Regions from separate parts of the Bacillus sp. BSL6 genome, predicted to be linked through region 3. Evidence: riboswitches for the same ligand, from Rfam matches in the RefSeq annotation. Region 3 holds a riboswitch; each other region holds the start of a gene.
The links. Region 3 has a riboswitch for S-adenosylmethionine ahead of RCJ96_RS14590 (ECF-type riboflavin transporter substrate-binding protein). Riboswitches for the same ligand answer to the same signal wherever they lie in the genome.
Positions count from the first base shown of each region.

Region 1: linked by a shared signal. The riboswitch ahead of RCJ96_RS24895 (MetQ/NlpA family ABC transporter substrate-binding protein) and the one ahead of RCJ96_RS14590 (ECF-type riboflavin transporter substrate-binding protein) in region 3 are both predicted to bind S-adenosylmethionine.
Region 2: linked by a shared signal. The riboswitch ahead of RCJ96_RS07730 (YezD family protein) and the one ahead of RCJ96_RS14590 (ECF-type riboflavin transporter substrate-binding protein) in region 3 are both predicted to bind S-adenosylmethionine.
Region 4: linked by a shared signal. The riboswitch ahead of RCJ96_RS03230 (bifunctional homocysteine S-methyltransferase/methylenetetrahydrofolate reductase) and the one ahead of RCJ96_RS14590 (ECF-type riboflavin transporter substrate-binding protein) in region 3 are both predicted to bind S-adenosylmethionine.

Region 1 covers NZ_JAVGCW010000011.1:72,805-77,022, reverse strand. The annotation lists gene RCJ96_RS24905 (methionine ABC transporter permease) at 1-353, opposite strand, end outside; gene RCJ96_RS24900 (methionine ABC transporter ATP-binding protein) at 328-1,368, opposite strand; gene RCJ96_RS24895 (MetQ/NlpA family ABC transporter substrate-binding protein) at 1,381-2,193, opposite strand; SAM riboswitch class I at 2,280-2,394, opposite strand; gene RCJ96_RS24890 (NAD(P)-dependent alcohol dehydrogenase) at 2,476-3,384, opposite strand; gene RCJ96_RS24885 (DUF6612 family protein) at 3,531-4,218, shown strand, end outside.
Region 2 covers NZ_JAVGCW010000002.1:301,212-305,429, forward strand. The annotation lists gene sat (sulfate adenylyltransferase) at 1-683, opposite strand, end outside; gene cysH (phosphoadenylyl-sulfate reductase) at 722-1,426, opposite strand; gene RCJ96_RS07730 (YezD family protein) at 1,513-1,656, opposite strand; SAM riboswitch class I at 1,729-1,837, opposite strand; gene lysA (diaminopimelate decarboxylase) at 1,955-3,271, opposite strand; lysine riboswitch at 3,452-3,633, opposite strand; gene RCJ96_RS07740 (DUF3888 domain-containing protein) at 3,723-4,118, opposite strand.
Region 3 covers NZ_JAVGCW010000004.1:106,648-110,865, forward strand. The annotation lists gene RCJ96_RS14575 (peptidoglycan D,D-transpeptidase FtsI family protein) at 1-77, shown strand, start outside; gene RCJ96_RS14580 (macrolide family glycosyltransferase) at 415-1,593, shown strand; gene RCJ96_RS14585 (aspartate/glutamate racemase family protein) at 1,643-2,323, opposite strand; SAM riboswitch class I at 2,477-2,592, shown strand; gene RCJ96_RS14590 (ECF-type riboflavin transporter substrate-binding protein) at 2,732-3,280, shown strand; gene RCJ96_RS14595 (ABC transporter ATP-binding protein) at 3,291-4,218, shown strand, end outside.
Region 4 covers NZ_JAVGCW010000001.1:584,443-588,660, reverse strand. The annotation lists gene RCJ96_RS03230 (bifunctional homocysteine S-methyltransferase/methylenetetrahydrofolate reductase) at 1-1,566, opposite strand, end outside; SAM riboswitch class I at 1,637-1,746, opposite strand; SAM riboswitch class I at 1,950-2,059, shown strand; gene metI (cystathionine gamma-synthase/O-acetylhomoserine thiolyase) at 2,153-3,265, shown strand; gene metC (cystathionine beta-lyase) at 3,262-4,218, shown strand, end outside.

The sequences.
Region 1 (4,218 bases), on a different contig from region 3:
AATAATGCGGTCTCCATCAATCTTGCGATATAGGGAGCAGTGAAGACGACAAGCGGTACGATAACACCTTGCACACCAATGGATGTTCCCATTAGAAATTTTGTAAAAGGTAGAATGAAGAATAATAGAATGATAAATGGAAGAGAGCGAATGATATTAATAATTGTATTAAGAATTGGATAAATGATTTTGTTTTCTCGCTGTCCACCAGGTCTCGTTAAAACAAGTGTGACACCAAGTGGCAGTGCAATAAGGATCGAGATGAGTAATGAAATAGATGTCATTTGAAAAGTTTGTATGGTCGCCTCCCATATAACTTTACCCCATTCATCCAAAAAGGACTTGTTTTCCATGGCCTGTTCTACCTCCTTCTACGATGATTCCCTGTTCTTGTAAAAATGATAAAGCACGGTTGATTTCATTTTGTTCCCCTTGCATATGAATGATAAGTTTCCCGTATGCTTCATGTTTTAATTGAGTAATATTACCGGATAAAATATTCGGATATACTTGGAATCGTTTTGTAGCGACAGCTAATGCTGGTTCTCCTGAAGAATTTCCTATAAAAGAAAGAGTTACAATTTCACCAGTAGTTTGAAGTTCTTTTTGTACATCTTCTGGAATTTTTGCTGCAAATGCACTATTTACAAATTTCTTCGTTGTTACATGTTGTGGGTTTGTAAAAATATCTTTCACAGTCCCGCTTTCAACTACTGTTCCATGTTCCATAACAGCAACTCGGTCGCATATACGCTGGATGACATTCATTTCATGTGTAATTAATAAAATTGTAATCCCGATTTCCTCATTAATCTTTAATAATAGGTCAAGAATAGAATCAGTTGTTTCTGGATCTAAAGCGCTCGTTGCTTCATCACTTAATAACACTTCCGGTTCATGTGATAGTGCACGCGCGATGGCTACACGTTGTTTCTGGCCACCAGAAAGTTCACTTGGATAGGCGTCTTTTCGATTAAAGAGATCGACAATACGTAAATACTTTTCTACCCTTTTTTCAATTTCTACTTTTGGAATGCCAGCAAGGCGTAAAGGTAGTGCGATATTTTCATAGACGGTAACGGTTTTAAGTAAATTGAACCCTTGAAAAATCATCCCGATTTTTTGTCTCGCTTTTGCTAGTTCTTTTGTAGACAGTGTTGTTAAATCTTGCTCGTTTACAATAATATTTCCTGTTGTTGGTTTTTCTAATAAATTTACACAGCGAATTAATGTACTTTTGCCAGCGCCACTATATCCAATGATTCCAAATACTTCGCCCTTTTTTACTTGGAGGGAAGTAGACTTAAGAGCTTCCACATTCCCCTTTTTTGTTGTAAATACTTTGGATACATTTTTTAATTCAATCATTATCGTCAGCTCCTACCAAGACGGTAAAACAGAACCATCAAATTTTTTCTCGATAAATTCTTTTACTTCTTTAGATTGATAAGCTTTCTTTAATTTATTTACAACAGCATCATCTTTATTTTCAGTACGAACAACGACCCAGTTTACATATGGTGAATCTTTTCCTTCACGGAAGATAGAATCTTTCGCAGGGCTTAATTTTGCACCTAATGCAAAGTTTGTATTAATGGCAGCTGCTTTTACTTCACTTAGTTGTGTTGGTAATTGAGATGCCTCTAATTCAACGATCTTTAAATTTTTTGGATTTTCAATTACATCTTTTGCAGTCGCTTTTTCTGTCGCTTTTGGATCAACTTTTAAAACACCTGCTTTTTCAAATAGTTTTAAAGCTCGAAGTTCATTCGTTGGATCATTCGGTACAGCAATTGCATCGCCCTCTTTTAATTCTTTTACATCCTTTAAGCTTTTTGAATATACGCCCATAGGGAATGTTACTGTTGAAAATACTTCAGTTAATTTCATATTACGTTCAGCTTTAAATACGTCTAAATATGATTTCGTTTGATAGCTATTTACATCAAGGCTTTTTTCATCGAGGGATACGTTCGGTGCTACATAATCATTAAATACTTTTATATCAATTTCGAGACCGTCTTTCGCTGCTACTTCTTTTACCTTTTCAAAAATTTGTTCATGTGGCCCTCCTGTTACACCGACAGTAATCTTTTTCTCATCTAACGCTTTTACTTCTTTATCTGAACTCCCGCTACATGCGCTTAATAATAATACAGCCCCACTTACAATGCTTAATAATACTTTCTTCATCTATAATTCCCCCTTAAATATACGTTCCAAAATAAAAAGCACCTCTCAAAAATAAGAGAGGTGCCGAATAGACAAAATAGATTCCTCTCTTATCTTCCAAAACGAGAACTCGTTTTGCAGGAATTAGCACCTTAGCTTATACGTTATAAGCTCGGTTGCCGGGCATCATCGGGCCAGTCCCTCCGCCACTCTTGATAAGAGTATGTGTATGTAGTTTTTTTAATATGGTACTAATAGTAAATCTTACAAAAAGAATTGTCAACGTTATTTTCTGAATATATTTTATTTTAAGGTAATCGAAACGTTCCCCTTTTTATGCCCTTTTTCTACATATATATGAGCTTCAGCAATTTCTTCTAATCGGTAAGTTCTATCAATAACAGGCTTTAAATTTTCTGTTTCAGTTAGTTTTTTTAGTAGAAACATATCTTCTTTACTTACCTTTGCCATCATTCCATTAACAGATACATATATTCCATTAGGTGTTAATACTTGTTTACAAAGGGATTTTTTATATTTTCCAACTGCATCAAATATAACATCATAGTATTCCCCCTGCTTAGTAAAATCTTCTTTCGTATAATCGATTACTTTGTCAGCCCCTAAAGATTGCACGAGTTCAAAATTTGAATGACTACAAACAGCTGTAACGGTTGCGCCGAAATATTTAGCAAGTTGTACGGCAGCTGTTCCTACTGATCCAGATGCGCCATATATGAGTACTTGTTGCCCCCTTTTTATACGGGCCTTTCTTAGGAAGTGTAGTGCCGAAGTTGCGCCAAAGGGAATAACTGCTGCTTCCTCATACGTTACATTGGTAGGTTTTAATGCTACTAATCCACTTTCATGTACACATGTATATTCTGCATAACCACCGACATTAAGCTCTGTTAATGCAAAAATTTGATCTCCTTTTTTAAATTGAGTTACATCTGTTCCTATTTCTTCGATTTCGCCGGATAACTCTACACCGAGTATAGGCTTTCTCGGTTTTCTAAAACCTAATATGATTCGCATAGGAATCCAAAATAAGAGAGGGCTATTAAACCCACGTATTCTACAATCTCCAGTCGTTACACTCGTTGCGTGGATCTTGACTAATACTTCGTTCTTTTTAGGTATAGGTTTCTCTATATTTTGAAGCTGAAGAACGTTAGGTGGTCCATACTGTGTGCAAATGATCGCCTTCATAATGACCTCCTGAAATGAGTTGTCGTTATTTACATCATATTTAAACTCTTCATTAAACATGTCGCTATATAGCGAATATAGATTGAAATTTATATAGATTTCATAGGAAAAGAGATGATATTATTTTGGGAAAGGGGGGCGGAATTATGAAAAAAATTATTTTTATTTCAAGTTTAGTGCTTGCAATCAGTCTAGGGGTAGGATGTAGTAATGAGAAAACAGCAAAGACGGATGAGCCGAAAAAAGAATCCGTTCAAAAAGAAAAGGAATTAACGGCGAAAGATGTTTTCAAGAAAACGAATGAAGCTTTTAAAAATGAAGAACATGTAACGATGACATATGGTGTAGGGGTAAAAGCTGAGGGAACAGAGATGGATATATTAAAGGCTAAGATGCAATTAGAGCCAAAGACAAAGAATTCTCGTTCTGAAATGAATATTTCCGGTACAGATGTTGTAGTGTATACTGTGGATGGTAAAGTTGCTGGTGAGGTAAAAAACCCTAATACAGGAGAAGTTATAACCGTACCAGAGGAGCAATTAAACGCTGGTGGAATGAAAGCGACTCAAGATATTATAGATAAATTAGAAGTACCGGAAGTAGTTTTAGATAAAATGAAGCTGGAGAAAAGCGGAGATAAATATAAACTGAAATTTACATTAAAAGGGCAAGAAACAGAAAGTATGTTAACTAGCATGGATGAAACGCAGAAGAAAATGTTACAAGCACAAAACGCGAAGATAGAAGAAGTGGATGCAGAATATATCATTACAAAAGATTTTAAATATGAATCAGCAAAGATAGACATGATTATGAGTAGTAATGGCAAGGATA
Region 2 (4,218 bases), on a different contig from region 3:
CTTTCCATCCGTACATCAGCTGGAATATCGTCCGATTTTGTTTCCCCAACGAGCGGATTTAAAAAGAGTCCATCTACAATTTCAAGAGCAGATTTTTGAATGTATTCATGGGCACGATGCACCGGGTTCCTCGTTTGAAATCCTACTACTGTTTTCCAACCACGTTTTTTAAATTCTTCTCTCGTTTCAATTGGGTCTAAATGATAAGAAGGAAACGGATTATTTTCAAAGCGTTTCGTAAGAACAATAGCCCCACCGACATAAACGTTCGGTCGTTCATATAATTTTTTCACTCCCGGATGAGCCTCATCCGTCGTTTTATATACTAGTAACGCTTCTTTTTCCTTATCAGGCACAAAAATATCTTCTATTTGAATGACACCATATACATTTCCACCGTTAACAAGTTTTACTTCCTCTCCAACTTTTAGCGTCTCTGCTACTTCTTCTGTTACTGGTAATGTAATTGGTATACTCCAAACACTCCCATTAGCTAAACGAAGCGTTTCTACAACCGAATCATAATCTTTCTTTCCTAAAAAACCAGTAAGCGGGCTATATCCCCCTGTCGCTAATAGTTCTAAATCACTTAACGCAATATTATCTAGCCCAATTTCTTTTTCAATTTGTAATACGTCATATGTCTCGTCTACACGGTTTACTAATTCGTTTACTGTACTCATGTTCTATATCCCCTCTTAGTTTTATTTCAAGATTCATCTTATTGATAATGAAGACCACATTCAGTTTTCACTTTCCCAGCCCATCTACCATCTCTTGAATCGCCACCCTCTCCTACAGGCAACGTACACTTCTCACACCCAATACTTGGATATCCAATATCATGTAATGGGTTATACGGCAAGCTATGCTTGTATACATATCGCCATACCTCTTTCCACGTCCAATGAATGAGCGGACAAACTTTAATAGATTGAAAGCGATGATCTTGATTTATAAACTTTGTATGCTTACGCGTTTCTGATTGTTCCCTCCTCAACCCCGATATCCACGCTTTTTCATTCGCTAATGATTCTTCTAGCGGTAAAATTTTCCTAATCTTACAACAAAGATTAGGATTGCTTTCCCATAGCTTGTTACCATGCAATTTGGCTTGTTCATCAAGTGTAAGTTTTGGCTGTTTTTCTATAATATTTAATGAAGGAAATCGTTCTCGTACTTTTTGAATTAATTCATACGTTTCTTGAAAATGAACATTTGTATCCAAAAATACAACTTTAGCAGATGGATTTACTTGGTTAATAAGATGCAGTAGTACCATCCCTTCCACTCCGAAGCTACATGCGTATACAATTTCATTTTCATATTCTTTATACGCCCAACTTAATACTGATAGCGCGCCTTTCGTTTCATCTTCTTCTGAAAATGAAATATCATTTTCTTCCCACGTTTCATACGTCAACATGTTTTTTCCCCCTGTAAAAGCAAAAAGACGGTTTTAACCTAATAAAATAGGTTAAAACCGCCTCTAGTTTTTCTAGTCAGCGCTTTTTACTTTAAACGTACTTTTTCACTTTTCTCTAATTGAATGACTTTTCCATCTTGCACAACAATTGTAATTGAACCATATTTCATATCAGCAAGCATCGCTTCAATTTTCTCAGATACTTCCTCAAAATGTTCCCGTACGCTCACGCGAACAGCCCCCCTTTTTATTCATAAAAAAAATCTTTCCCATTTCGAAAAGACTGTTCGGTAATATATTTTACCTTATCTTTCAAAATGGATTCCATTTTGCTGGATTTAGCACCTTGCTTTCTATAAGCAGGTTGCCGAGCTTCGCCGGGCCAGTTCCCTCCGCTTCTCTTGATAAGCTTTGTATTTGTATTTTATCACAATTCTGATTTTTTTCAATCCTAGTTTTCCGATATATTTTAATTATTTTATTTTACAAAAAAGGAATTGCCCATCCGAACAACTCCTTTTTCCTCATTTAAACAAGTTCTTTAATACGTATGCGATCGTTCCCAATAATATTTTCATATGTTTCGCGCTCTACAACAATTTGTGATGTACCGCCTTTCACGAAGACGACAGCTGGTCTACGAATCCGATTATAATTATTCGCCATCGAGTACCCATATGCCCCTGTACAAGAAATCGCTAGTAAATCGGCAGAGGCAACTTTCGGTAAAGTAATATCCCAAATTAACATATCTCCACTCTCACAGCATTTCCCTGCAATCGAAACAACTTCCTCGTTCTCATCATTCCCTCGATTCGCTAACATCGCTTCATAACGAGCGTTATATAAAGCAGGTCTTAAGTTATCAGTCATCCCACCATCCACTGATACATATTTCCGAATACCAGGAATGTCTTTCACAGATCCGACTGTATAAAGTGTCGTTCCGGCATCACCTACAATACTACGGCCTGGTTCAACCCATATTTCTGGCAATGGATAATTACATAACGTAAATTGTTCTCTCACCGCACTTGTTACAGCTCGCACATACGTCTCAAGAGTTAATGGTGTATCGGACTCTGTGTAGCGTATTCCGAATCCTCCCCCTACATTTAGCACTTTTACTACATAATTTGTTCGCTCTCTCACTGCTTCTAAAAATTGACGAAGAACTTCAATCGCTCGCACAAAGCCAGCCGTTTCAAATATTTGTGATCCGATATGTGAATGAATTCCTAACACGTTATAATTTGATTTTTGTAAAGCAAGCTCAATTGCCTGCATCGCTTGACCATTTGACACGCCAAATCCAAATTTTGAATCATCTTGACCTGTTGTAATATATTCATGTGTATGCGCCTCTACTCCGGGCGTTACACGAATTAATATGTTCACAAATTTCCCATGTTGCACTGCTAAATCATGCAAAATTTCTAATTCTAAGAAGTTATCTACGACAAAACAACCAATATTCGCCTGAAGAGCCATCACAATTTCTTCATCTGTTTTGTTATTGCCATGAAAATGAATGCGCGATGCAGGAAATCCTGCTTGTAGTGCAGTATATAATTCTCCTCCAGAAACAACATCTAATGACATATTCTCTTCACGAGCTACTCGGCACATCTCCATGCACAAGAACGCCTTGCTTGCATATGCTACTTGATAAGAGAACCCACTTTCTTTAAAAGCACGATGAAACGCGCGGCACTTTCCTCGAATTGACTCTTCATCGTATACATAAAGTGGTGTTCCATATTGTTTTGCTAGCTGCGTCGTGTCGCACCCTCCAATTTCTAAGTGTCCTTGCCCATTAATTCGGCTTGTGCCGTGTAAATACATTTGAATTCCTCCCTTATTTCCTCTAAAACTCATAACCCCAATCTTCTATTCATTGCAGCACGCTTTTAGATAGACAAAAAACGCGCGGAACAATGTTCACACGCGTTTCTTATTAGGAAAAATATATATTGAAAAAATAAACGAGTTGTTATCTCCTCAAAATAAGAAACCGCATCAACATCTCCAAATAGCTCTCCATAAAATAAATCTTATGACAGTACTACATTTATTCAATGCAGTCCCAATATATGAATAAGATGGTTATTCTTATATTTCGGCAATAGTCCCTTTCAACCTATGATCACAGATTCCATTAAATCTCCCATAGCTTACTCTTTCCTATCGCGGCCTCTACCTTTGAGAGTAGATGAGGTAAGTCTATTTAATTTTCAAACATCTAATTGTTGCTATTAACAATACCAAAGGACCATTTTATTTGTCAAACAATTTTTTATATTGCTTTTTGACAGTTTAGTTTCGTATCGTTTGGTAAGCGCTTTACTGAAACCTTTGTCACTTCCCATTCACCTTCTTCGTTATTAAATGTAATCGTTACCTTCTCAAATGGTGGCGCAATTTTCCCTGCAACACGTTCATACTTAGTCACTTCAATACTCGCTTGAAATAAATATGTACCGCTATACACTTTTTTTAAACTAATAATTTTCGGGCATTGATAAGGCTTCAAGCTCCCATATTGTTTTTCGATTGCTTTATTTATTTTCGGAAATAACACAGAATAAAGGGCATCTTCCATAAGAGGTGCATCATACTCTGCTACCGACACACTTGGTGAAGCAAAAAGTATAACACTACTGCATACTATAAAATATAATAATTTTCGCATTATAACCTCCATATTGTTACACGATTCTTTCCGCGCACGATAATAATCATACATAGAAACTCCATTTTATTGTCTCCTACTGCCCTTTTTCTACTCAATT
Region 3 (4,218 bases):
TAGATGCTTATTTTGAATTGAAAAATAAGAGATTGAATGGAGAAACTTTACAAATAGATAGCTCTCAAGAAAGTTAAAACATATGAAATAATATAGAAACTAGAGTCGTTTAATTTAGGGATAGATTCAAAATGGGTGATAGAAAGGTAAAATCATTCTATCAATTGTTCACGTTTTATAAAAAAAATCATATATTGATAGCATAGGACAAGCTGAAAAGCTTATTCTAACCTCACAGAACACTCCTTATCACGGTTAGGCATCTACTTATGTAGATGCCTTTTTTAATTAAATAACTGACAATTATTTATCAATCTAAAGTAGCAAGTATATTAGGACTATTAGGGGAAGATTGACCGTAATCATTACAGTATGATTATCAAGAGCGTTGAAATGTAAGGGAGTGAGAAAGAAGTGAGAAATATTTTAATGGTTAATTTTCCAGCAGAGGGACATGTAAACCCGACATTAAGTTTAGTCAAAGCCTTTACTGAACGGGGGGATCACGTACACTATATTACAACAGAACACTTTAAAGGCAGAATTGAAGATTTGGGAGCTACTGTATATACTCATCCAGATTTATTAAAGGATATTTCTATTGATACTGAAACTTCATATGGATTGAACTCTTTCTTTCATGTACATGTTCAAACTTCTTTATATATATTAGAAATTACGAAACAATTATGTGAAAGCATTAATTTTGATTTCGTAATTTATGATATATTTGGTGCTGGAGAGTTAGTAAAGGAGTATTTACAAATTCCAGGCATAGTTTCTTCTCCTATATTTTTAATTCCTACTGAATTTTTGGAGATTTTACCTTTTCATCCTAATGCAGAAATACCATTCCAACCTGATGAAATTTCTGAACAGTTACTATATCGAATGGAACATGAATTTGGAGTAAAGCCTAAAAACAATCTTCAATTTATGCATAACAAGGGAGATATTACTCTTGTGTACACAAGTCGCTATTTTCAACCTAATAGCGATTTGTTTGGAGAAAATAATATTTTTATTGGACCAAGTATTTCAAAGCGTAAAACAAATGTAGAGTTTCCACTTGAATTGCTTAAAGATAAGAAAGTTATTTATATTTCAATGGGAACACTGCTTGAAGGAATCGAACCATTCTTTAATGCATGTATTGATGCTTTCTCAGATTTTAATGGATTAGTTGTAATGGCAATTGGCGATAGAAATGACCGTTCTAAAATTAAGGAAGCGCCAAACAATTTTATAATTGCTCCATACGTACCTCAATCAGAAGTATTAAGTGAAGCAGATGTTTTTATTACACATGGAGGTATGAACAGTGTACACGATGCTATTCATTTTAATGTCCCATTTGTCATCATTCCACACGATAAAGACCAGCCAATGATAGCACAAAGATTAACTGAGCTTGAAGCGGCGCATCGGTTATTGAAAGAGAATGTTAATGTGCAAACGTTAAAAGAAGCGGTAACCGATGTTCTTTCAAATGAAAAGTATAAGCATGGAATACGAAAACTGAAAGATAGTTTTTTAGATTGTGGTGGTTCAAATGAAGCAATCACAGTGATTACATCTCTTTTAAATAAATAGTGTGAGTAATATAAAAGCATAGAGGCGGCACCTTTATGCTTTTATATTATTATCCCGCAAACTGCACAGCAGTATTTGCATGTAAAAAAGCAGTATCAAAAACAGGAACAGTAAGGTCGTTTTGGGAAATGAGCAACGGTATTTCGGTGCAACCTAGTAGTATACCTTCTGCGCCATTTTGAATTAATGATTTTGTAATTTGTAATAGCTTTTCTTTTGATGTTTCTGAAATAATCCCTTTACTTAATTCATTTAAAATTACATGATGAATAAAATTTCTGTCCTCTTCATTTGGGATGATTGTCTCAATGTTATAGTTTGCTAGACGTGATTTATAGAAGTCTTGTTCCATCGTTTGTTTCGTACCCAATAGTCCGATACGCTTAATATTCTGTTCTACCATTTCTTTAGCACTTACATCACCAATATGAAGAAGCGGGATGGATATTGCACTTTCTACTTCTTCAGCAAATAAATGGACAGTATTAGAACACATTAATAAACAGTCAGCTCCAGATTTTTCAACTTTTTTTGCAACTGTGACTAATTCGTTTTTCACTTCTTCATATTGATGATTTTGTAATAAAGTAGTTACTTCACCAAAGTCCATGCTATATAAAACAAGCTTTGCATTTTGGTCATATTGAGAGAGTGTAAGTGTATTAATATGTTTATAATATAATGATGTAGATTCCCAACTTAGTCCGCCAATTAAACCGATTACTTTCATCGTACATTCCTCCCGTAACTATTTTAAATTCATTATTTCATAATTCCGATAAGAATACAATGATTTAAATGTACTGTTGAACAAAAAATAAAAATAATTAGAAAAGTGTTGAAATTTATACTTCTTAATGCCATAATACGAATTACAAATTAATACTTATCCAGAGAGGTGGAGGGAACGGCCCTATGAAACCTCAGCAACCCCTATGTCAATGTATAGGAAGGTGCTAATTCCGCAGAGAACACGTTGTGTTTTTTGGAAGATAAGAGGATTCTTGAACGTGAAAGAAAATGGCCTCTTATGTAAGAGGTCATTTTTTGTTGTATAGAAAGGGAGTGTCGATGCATAATTCATTTTCAAAATAAATATAGAGTAATAAAAGTTGACTATTAAGAGAGGGGAATTGTAATGAACAAATTATCAACAAAATTAGTAGTAGCAATCGGAATTGGATCCGCATTATACGGGATATTAGGACTTTGGGGATTTACTATTGCACCAAATACATTTATTAAACCTGCATTAGCTATTTTAACCGTTTTTGGAGCGTTATTTGGTCCAGTGGCAGGACTGTTAATAGGACTTATCGGTCATACCTTAACAGACACAATCGCTGGTTGGGGTATTTGGTGGGGATGGGTTATTAGTTCAGGCATTATTGGCTTTGCAATGGGGTTCATTCAAAAAAGAGTTGGCTTTAGTGTGAAAAACGGGACATATAATAAGGGGGATATTTCTTATTTAGCCATTACTGGCTTAATTGGAATTGTCATTGCTATTATATTTGCTGGGGCATTCGATATTATTGTGATGGGAGAACCGTTTGACAAAATTGTTATACAAATGTTAGGTGCAACAATTGCTGACGTTATTGTATTTTTAGTTCTTGGATTGCCAATTACAATAGGCCTAGCTAAATCGAATAAGAAACATACACATTTAAAAATTGAAAAGTAGGGATATTAAAATGCAACCAATTATTTCTTTTGAACAATTCAACTTTCAATATAAGCATGCAGCGCAGCCTACTGTTAAAGACATTACATTTCATATATATCCTGGAGAAAAAGTGCTAATTGCTGGACGAAGTGGTTCAGGGAAATCAACGTTAGCTCATTGTATGAATGGGCTAATCCCATTTTCTTATGAAGGGACTAGTACTGGTAATATTTTAATTGCTGGAAAAGATCCGAGGAAAAAGAGTGTTTTTGAACTGAGTAAACATGTAGGCACAATTTTGCAAGATCAAGATGCACAATTTATTGGTCTTACAGTAGAAGAAGATGTAGCCTTTTATTTAGAAAATGAATGTGTAAATCAGGATGAGATGAAAAAGATTGTCTCGGAGTCATTAAAAAAGGTAGGGATGCATACTTTTCATAAACAAAGTCCGCATGAACTATCTGGAGGGCAAAAACAAACTGTTTCTTTAGCGGGTTTGTTAACAACAAATGCTCCTATATTATTGTTCGATGAACCGTTAGCAAATTTAGATCCAGCTAGCAGCTTACATACAATTGAACTTATTAAAAATATACATAAGCAATATAATAAAACAATTGTAATTATTGAACATCGAATAGAAGAAATGTTAAATCTGGATTTAGATAAGATCATTTTAATAGAGGAAGGGGAAATTGTTGCGATAGGGACACCAGATGAGATTTTAGCGTCAAATATATTACCCTCAATCGGATTAAGAGAACCTATGTACATAGAAGGATTAAAAAGATTACATTTTGATAGTAATAATGACGTAATATATCCACTTGAAAATCTTCATAAGGAAAGTATTAGTGGTGTAATAAAAGAGTGGATGGAGAAAAAAGCTTTTTGTAAAGATACTCCTACAAAAAAAGAATTATTGAAAGTAGAGAATTTATTATTTTCATATC
Region 4 (4,218 bases), on a different contig from region 3:
TGGCATAATCCCAATAAAAATAGGTTGTTCTAAATGCTTTGTCGCTTCATACACTTCTTCAATTAACGCGATATCATAAATCGGCTGCGTTAAGAAATATTCTGCTCCAGCATCTATTTTCCGTTCCATTCGCTTAACCGCTGCTTTTAAATGTCTTACATGCGGGTTAAATGCACCGCCCACAGAAAACCTTGTTGCCGGTCCAATGGATTTCCCTAAAACGGAACGCCCATCGTTCATTTCTTTAATCATTTTAATGAGCTCGATAGAGGACAAATCATATACAGAAGTGGCACCTGGAAAATCACCAACGCGCGCTGGATCTCCAGTTAAAGCTAACACTTCTTCCATGCCTAACGCTGATAATCCTAGTAAATGAGATTGTAGTCCGATGACGTTATGGTCTCTACATGTTAAGTGCGTCAATACCGGAATATCATGCTTCGTTAATAATGCTCCCATTGCCATATTCGAGATACGGGGCGATGCTAATGAATTATCTGCTAGAGTAATAGCATCTGCTCCAGCTCTTTTCAATGCTCTTGCGCCTTCAAAAAACCGCTGCGTATCTAACGTTTTTGGTGGATCTAATTCCACTACTACGGTCGTTTGTTTTTTTGCTTTCTCTGCTAAAGTGACATGAGCTTTTGAACGTTTCTCATGTGTATGAACTACTTTCGGTCTTTGAACCGTATCCTTTTCTATTACAGGCGTAACATTTAGAGTAGCACGTTTCATACTTTCAATATGTTCTGGAGTCGTGCCACAACAACCGCCCAATAACCGAATACCTTGCTCAATAAATTTCGGTGTCATCGCTTCAAAATAAGCTGGACTTCCCTCATATACGTATCGTCCCTCTACATAATTTGGGAGACCTGCATTTGGATATGCTGACAAGTAACCATTTTTCGGAATCGATATCATTTTAAGAGCTTCCGTCATATGAAGTGGCCCTAGTTGGCAGTTCAATCCAACAACATTTGCACCGTAATCTAAAAGCTGTTTTAATATTTCATTTACATCATTTCCATTTTGAGTCGTACCCGCCTCATGTAACGCCAATTGCGCTACAATTGGAATATTTGTTTCTTTTCGTAACACCTGGACAGCATGAAGTAATTCAAACTCATCATAAAAAGTCTCTAATAGCAGTCCATCAACCTGTTCTTCTAATAATGCACTTGCCTGTTCCAGTAACATAAATTCTCGCTCCATATCAGTTGTCGTAACCGCCCCGATATGTTTCATACCACCAATTGTGCCTAAAATTGCATTTCTGTCTGTAACAGATGCTTTCGCCAGTTTTACTGCCGCTCTATTAATTTCAGTAACTTGATTTTCTAATCCATACATACGTAATTTCGCTTCATTTGCTCCGTACGTATTTGTTTGAATCACATCTGCCCCAGCCGCTACATATTGCTTATGAATCGATACAATTAAATCTGGATCAGATATATTCAATTCTTCAAAACTACTTTGCAAACCATGTGAATGTAATAACGTCCCAACCGCACCATCACCTATTACAATTCCTTTTGATAATAAATCTAGTAATTTCACAAATCTCCCTCATTTCTATCAATATAAAAACCCCCTCTTCACTTTGAAGAGGGGGACATAATCGATCCTCCTCTTATTATGCAAAACATTCGTTTTGCAGGTATTAGCACCGTTTCAAACATTTCGTTTGAAGGTTGCCGGGTTTCACAGGGCCTTTCCCTCCACCGCTCTCAATAAGAGTTTGTCTTTATTATTTTATTTATGTAGCTAAAAGGAAATGCGTTCCCCTTTTAACAATGTTTGTTAATTTTTTTATAAATTTAGCACGCACAAATACAAAAGTCAATGACACTTGCGGAAAAATAAAAATTATTTAAAATAAAGTTGCAATTCAATTATCTTTTGTTGTAAAGTTAAAAACATAATAAAATTTCATACGAACATTCTTATCTAGAGAGGTAGAGGGACTGGCCCTATGACGCCTCAGCAACCATTAACATTTGTTAATAAGGTGCTAATTCCAGCAAATTGTGAAAGATTTGACAGATGAGAAGAAGACTCTATTCAAACCGAAAGCCTTCTTCTTAGAAGGCTTTTTTATTTTATATTCAACTAATGGTTCAATTTAAAAAGGAGGAATTTTCACATGTCAACTATCGAAACAAAATTAGCGCAAATCGGAAACCGGAGTGAAACTACAACAGGAACTGTTAATCCACCTGTTTATTTTTCAACTGCTTATCGTCACGAAGGAATTGGTAAATCTACTGGATTTGATTATTCACGAACTGGAAATCCAACGCGCGGCCTATTAGAACAGGCAATCGCAGACTTAGAATGCGGTGAACAAGGTTATGCCTGTAGTTCAGGGATGGCAGCCGTTCTTCTTGTCCTTTCCCTATTCCGCTCTGGAGACGAACTTATTGTTTCCGAAGATTTATACGGTGGCACTTATCGATTATTTTCTGAGCACGAAAAAAAGTGGAACGTTCGATGTAGATACGTAAATACACAATCTATTAAACAAATTGAGCAAGCCATCACAACGAAAACGAAGGCTATTTTCATAGAAACTCCAACTAATCCATTAATGCAAGTTACCGATATTGCCGCTGTTGCAACTGTAGCGAAAAGACACGGACTACTTCTTATTGTAGACAACACATTCTACACACCTTATATACAGCAGCCATTAACAGAAGGTGCCGATATCGTACTTCATAGTGCAACGAAATATTTAGGTGGTCATAACGATGTACTAAGCGGACTTGTCGTTGCAAAAGGAAAGGAACTTTGTGAGGAAATCGCTCATTATCATAATGCCTCTGGTGCAGTCTTAAGTCCATTTGACTCATGGCTATTAATTCGTGGTATGAAAACGTTAGCGCTTCGCATGAGACAACATGAAGAAAATGCAAAAGCAGTTGTTGCTTATTTAAATGATGAGGATGGGGTGACAGATGTATTTTATCCTGGAAGAGGCGGCATGATCTCGTTTCGTCTGAAAGATGAAACATGGATTAATCCATTCTTACAATCTTTATCCTTAATTACATTTGCCGAAAGTCTCGGTGGTGTTGAAAGTTTAATGACATATCCAGCAACACAAACACACGCTGATATTCCTGAAGAAATTAGAACAGCAAACGGTGTATGTAATCGTCTTCTTCGATTTTCCGTTGGTATTGAAAATAGTAACGATTTAATTCAAGACTTAAAGCAAGCCATTAAACTTGTAAAAGAAGGTGTAAGAATATGAGTTATTCTATAGATACACTCTTACTGCACAACCAATATAAACATGACTCGCAAACAGGAGCTGTTAACGTTCCCATCTATAACACATCAACATTTCACCAATTTGATGTAGATACGTTCGGGAAATATGACTATAGCAGGTCAGGCAATCCAACTCGTGAAGCTCTTGAAGACATCATTGCTTTATTAGAAGGCGGAACAAAAGGATTTGCCTTCGCATCAGGAATTGCAGCGATTTCTACTGCATTCCTCCTCCTTTCACAAGGTGATCACGTACTCATTTCAGAAGACGTATACGGAGGAACTTATCGAATGATAACTGAAGTTCTCTCCCGTTACGGTGTTTCACATACATTTGTTGATATGACCAATTTAGAAGAAATAAAGCAAAACATTAAGCCAAATACAAAACTCTTTTATGTAGAAACACCTTCCAATCCACTTTTAAAAGTGACAGATATTCGTGCTGTTTCTAAACTTGCAAAATCTATTGGCGCCCTTACTTTTGTTGATAATACATTTTTGACACCATTATTCCAGAAACCACTTGACCTTGGCGCTGATGTCGTTCTTCATAGTGCCACAAAATTCATTGCCGGTCATAGTGATGTTACTGCCGGATTAGCAGTTGTAAAAGATACCGATCTCGCCCAAAAACTTGGCTTTTTACAAAATTCATTCGGCGCTATTCTAGGCCCGCAAGATTGTTCTCTCGTACTTCGTGGTCTAAAAACATTGCATGTACGTCTTGAGCATTCAGCTGCTAATGCCAATAAAATTGCACACTATTTACAAGAGCACGCTAAAGTTCAAAATGTCTATTATCCAGGATTACAAACACATCTTGGATTTCACATTCAACAATCTCAAGCTACATCAGCAGGAGCTGTCCTATCTTTCACTTTACAATCAGAAGACGCACTTCGCCAATTTTTATCAAAAGTAAAATTACCT